2 regions of the Halobacillus sp. BAB-2008 genome follow, and region 1 is predicted to be linked to the other one. Evidence: predicted binding sites of a transcription regulator. Region 1 holds the regulator's gene; the other holds the start of a gene.
The links. The regulator LexA, encoded in region 1, represses DNA repair genes until DNA is damaged. The targets are predictions, from matches to a motif close to CGAACATATGTTCG.

Region 2: a site for LexA is predicted at 881-894, ahead of uvrB (excinuclease ABC subunit UvrB). Genes of this name have one in related genera too.

The regions. Positions count from the first base shown of each region.
Region 1 is NZ_ANPF01000106.1:8,230-10,435, forward strand. It holds partial or broken gene D479_RS19100 (recombinase family protein) at 1-228, opposite strand, end outside; gene lexA (transcriptional repressor LexA) at 520-1,143, shown strand; gene D479_RS20505 (hypothetical protein) at 1,167-1,400, opposite strand; gene D479_RS20060 (N-acetylmuramoyl-L-alanine amidase) at 1,482-2,206, opposite strand, start outside.
Region 2 is NZ_ANPF01000028.1:67,637-69,842, forward strand. It holds gene D479_RS08040 (peptide chain release factor 3) at 1-718, shown strand, start outside; gene uvrB (excinuclease ABC subunit UvrB) at 963-2,206, shown strand, end outside.

The DNA.
Region 1 (2,206 bases):
TCATCCTGAATCAGCAATGCATCCGCCTGTCTTGAAGAAAGGTACTCCAAAACAGAAAAAAATACCTTCTCTTTCTATTTCGTAGCCGCTTGCCTGTTCTTCAATGCAATCGACAATTTCCAACCCGTGATTTTCTGCCATGGCAGTCAATTCCGCCCTCTGGCGTTTTAACGATGAGATCTGCGCCTCTTTTTCCGTGCTGACGCGGCAGTACAAGACAACCTTCATCTACAATAAACCCCTCTCTTATCCGCTCGTTACCATAGAATAATAGAGAAAAGCGAAGCTGACAACAAACAAAATGATGTACGTGACGTCCAGTTTGGATAGTTTATTGAACATGTGAACCCCTCCATATTAAGAACGAACGTTCCTAAGAACCTGTGTTCGCATTTGATATTTTTAATTATATACGAATGTACGTTCCTGTCAACGACTTTTTTCGAACGCTTGTTTGTGTTTTTTTGCCCTCCATGGTACAATGTGGTTACTATAATCCTATGTACGAGGTGCTAATCTATGAATAAACTTTCCAAGCGGCAGCAAGAAATACTAGATTTCATAAAAGAACAGGTAGTGTTAAAAGGGTATCCACCATCCGTTAGGGAAATCGGACAGTCTGTGGGTCTTGCTTCCAGCTCGACTGTGCACGGACACTTATCAAGGCTTGAGAAAAAAGGCTTTATCCGTCGGGACCCTACGAAACCGCGGGCAATTGAAGTTATTGAATTAGAAGAGGATCACAGTATTCCCAGAAGCGAGGTCGCCTATGCCCCTGTGATCGGTAAGGTCACAGCAGGGTCTCCCATCACCGCTGTCGAAAATATTGAAGAGTACGTTCCACTCCCGGATACGCTTGCAGGAACGGACGACAACACATTTGTGCTCATCGTACAGGGAGAGAGTATGATAGAAGCAGGAATCCTGGACGGAGATATGGTAGTAGTCAGACAGCAGCAGACAGCTCAGAACGGTGACATTGTCGTCGCTATGACAGAGGAAGAAGAAGCTACGGTGAAACGCTTCTTCAAAGAAAAGAACCACATCAGGCTTCAGCCGGAAAATGCGACAATGGAACCGATTATACTAAATGATGTTTCCATTTTAGGACGAGTTGTCGGTTTATACCGGACGGTGCATTAAAATAGAAAGAAGCGGCGGCCGTTTTAAGCCCCGCTTCTTTTCTCTGTTCCTTTATTTTTACGAAAAACTGCCACGGCAAGAATTCCATCCCATCTGAACGTTCTTACTTGTTTCCGTGTATAACAATAAGCCACGCAACAGGCTTCCTCCATCCTTATAACTCGAATTAATCGTTGAGAAATAGATTGATCACGGGCATGATAAATAATTTCCAACGGTAAATGCTCTATCATAGAACGGTTTAATAATTGGTGCATACGCATCACCTCATTACGAACATTTGTTCTTTTATTGTATGAAGAATGACGCTGAAAGTATACCGGGAAATCCTGGGCCGTTCATCGTTTTAAATAATTTTCGATCTTTCGGGCTGTCTCCAGACGCGTCGCTCCGGATAGATCAACAAAATTGGACCCTTTTAAGCCAGCCGTTCCCCCACCGGCAACGATTATCTTTTTAGCCACTTGGCGCCTCTCTGCCGTACGCCTTAACGCAATCATTGCATTTTCCCGAATAGCAAGTGTCTCCACAGCAGGGAAATCAGCAAATGAATTGATGACAACTGCAACCTCTTCCATTTCATCATCCTCCATTTTTTTGAGGGCTTCTTCCATTGCCCTTTTTGTATTTGGCCCATAATATCCATCGACTGTTAAACCCTGATCCCTCTGAAAAGCTTTGACAGCTGTCTCTGTAGCTGGACCGAAGGAACCATCGGCCCCGTAGCCTCCCATGGAATAGCCCAATTTCAATAAATTGCGCTGCAGCACACGTACCGCTTCTCCCGTATCCCCAAGAGAAAGGTAATTTTTGTCGATCGTTTCACCGACTCCTTTAAAAGCCACACCGAAGTACTCACAGATTCCCTGCGCGTGTTCCTTTGCTACTTCTTGTTGAAAAGCTTCATTAATCATTAACAATGCCTCACGTTTGTTATCCATGTAACCGTTCTCGGTCAGAATTGCCGGCATGTCTGTTTCTCTCAACACATGAAAATTGGCTTCTTTTACACCGCGCCAGTTCTGTTGCGTCCCTCGCCGTAAATACTTGCCGACAAGCGCTG
Region 2 (2,206 bases), on a different contig from region 1:
TTTTATTTTCAAAATCCAGGCTAACATGAATCCGCAGCACCGCGATCGGATCGCTTTTGTTCGAGTTTGTTCCGGTAAATTTGAACGGGGAATGAACGTCACGCTCTCGCGAACCGGAAAAACCTTTAAACTTGCCCAGTCACAACAGTTCGTAGCCTCTTCCCGTGGAACCGTTGAGGAAGGATATGCAGGAGATATTATCGGAATCTATGATCCAAACGTCTATCGGATCGGCGATACGATTGTTACAGGTAAATCCAAGTTTGAATATGATGAACTTCCTCAATTCCCGCCGGAGATCTTCAAGAAGGTTACAGCTAAAAACGTTATGAAATCGAAGCAGTTCCGCAAGGGTTTGGAACAGCTGGTTCAGGAAGGAGCAATTCAGCTGTTTAAACGCTACAGCTTCGAAGATTTTATCATCGGTGCTGTCGGAGAACTTCAATACGAAGTATTCGAATATCGGATGAAGAATGAGTATAATGTGGATATTGAGTTGATACCGCTTGGAGAGCGTATTCCACGCTGGCTTAAAGAGGATCAGGTGGACGTTTCGCTGTTCGATGAACGGAACATGCTTGCTGAAGATCGGGAAGGGAATCCGGTTGTTCTGTTCAAAAACGATTTTTCCCTGCGTTGGTTCATTGATAAGAATCCGGATATTGAGTTGATCGATTTGTTTGAAGTAAATGAATATAATCAAACCTTTGATGCGTAAGCCCTGAATTGATATAGAAATAAAGAAAGCACCTGTGGATACAGGTGCTTTCTTTATTTTTCCGAGTCGTAAAGGATATAGGTGAACGTTGGTTGGATGGAAAAGGAGTATGTCGGAGAGAGGGGGTAAATATGGGAAAATAGGGAAAACCAATTGCAAGTGCGAATGTTTGTTCGTTTAAGGTTAGAATGGTAAACTGTTGTGGTAAACTAGGAAGGAATAGTGAGGAACGGAGGTTTTCGTCGTGGAGGGACAATTCGAATTAGTATCTAAATACACCCCGCAGGGAGATCAGCCGCGAGCAATCAAAGCATTGGTCGAAGGGATTAACAATGGGGAAAAACATCAGACGTTACTCGGTGCAACGGGTACCGGTAAGACGTTCACCATGTCAAACGTCATTGAACAGGTCAACAAGCCGACACTGATCATAGCCCATAACAAAACGTTGGCAGGGCAGCTCTACAGTGAATTCAAGGAGTTCTTTCCAAATAACGCTGTGGAATATTTTGTCAGTTACTATGATTATTATCAGCCGGAAGCTTATGTCCCTTCGTCGGATACGTTTATCGAGAAGGACGCGAGCATCAATGATGAGATCGACAAGCTGCGCCACTCCGCTACGTCTGCTTTGTTTGAGCGGAACGATGTCATCATTGTTGCCAGTGTTTCTTGTATTTATGGTTTAGGTTCTCCCGACGAATATCGAAGTCAGGTGCTTTCCATTCGTACGGGAATGGAGAAGGATCGGGATCAGCTGCTCCGGAACCTTGTAGACATTCAATATGCGCGGAACGATATTGACTTTCAGCGTGGTACATTCCGCGTGCGCGGGGATTCGGTGGAAATTATTCCTGCTTCACGGGAAGAACATGCGATGAGGATTGAATTTTTCGGAGACGAAATTGACCGGATCAGAGAAGTGGATGTGTTGACCGGCGAAGTGATCGGCGATCGGGAGCATGTAGCGATTTTCCCGGCCTCCCACTTCGTCACCCGGGAAGAAAAGTTGAAAAAAGCCATTGAAAATATAGAACAGGAAATGAAAGACCGTGTAAAAGAGCTTCGGGACAACGACAAGCTTCTCGAAGCGCAGCGTCTGGAGCAGCGGACAAACTACGATTTGGAAATGATGAGGGAAATGGGTTTCTGTTCAGGAATCGAAAACTATTCCCGTCATTTGACGTTCCGGGAGCCGGGAGCGACGCCTTATACGCTTCTCGACTATTTCCCGGATGATTTCCTGATTATGATTGATGAATCCCATGTGACACTTCCACAGGTGAGAGGGATGTATAACGGGGACAGGGCTAGGAAACAAGTGCTCGTCGATCATGGATTCCGTCTCCCTTCCGCTATGGACAACAGGCCGCTTATGTTTCATGAATTCGAGGAACACATCAACCAGATTGCTTACGTTTCGGCGACGCCTGGTCCATACGAAATCGAACATACACCGAAGATGATCGAGCAGATTATCCGGCCGAC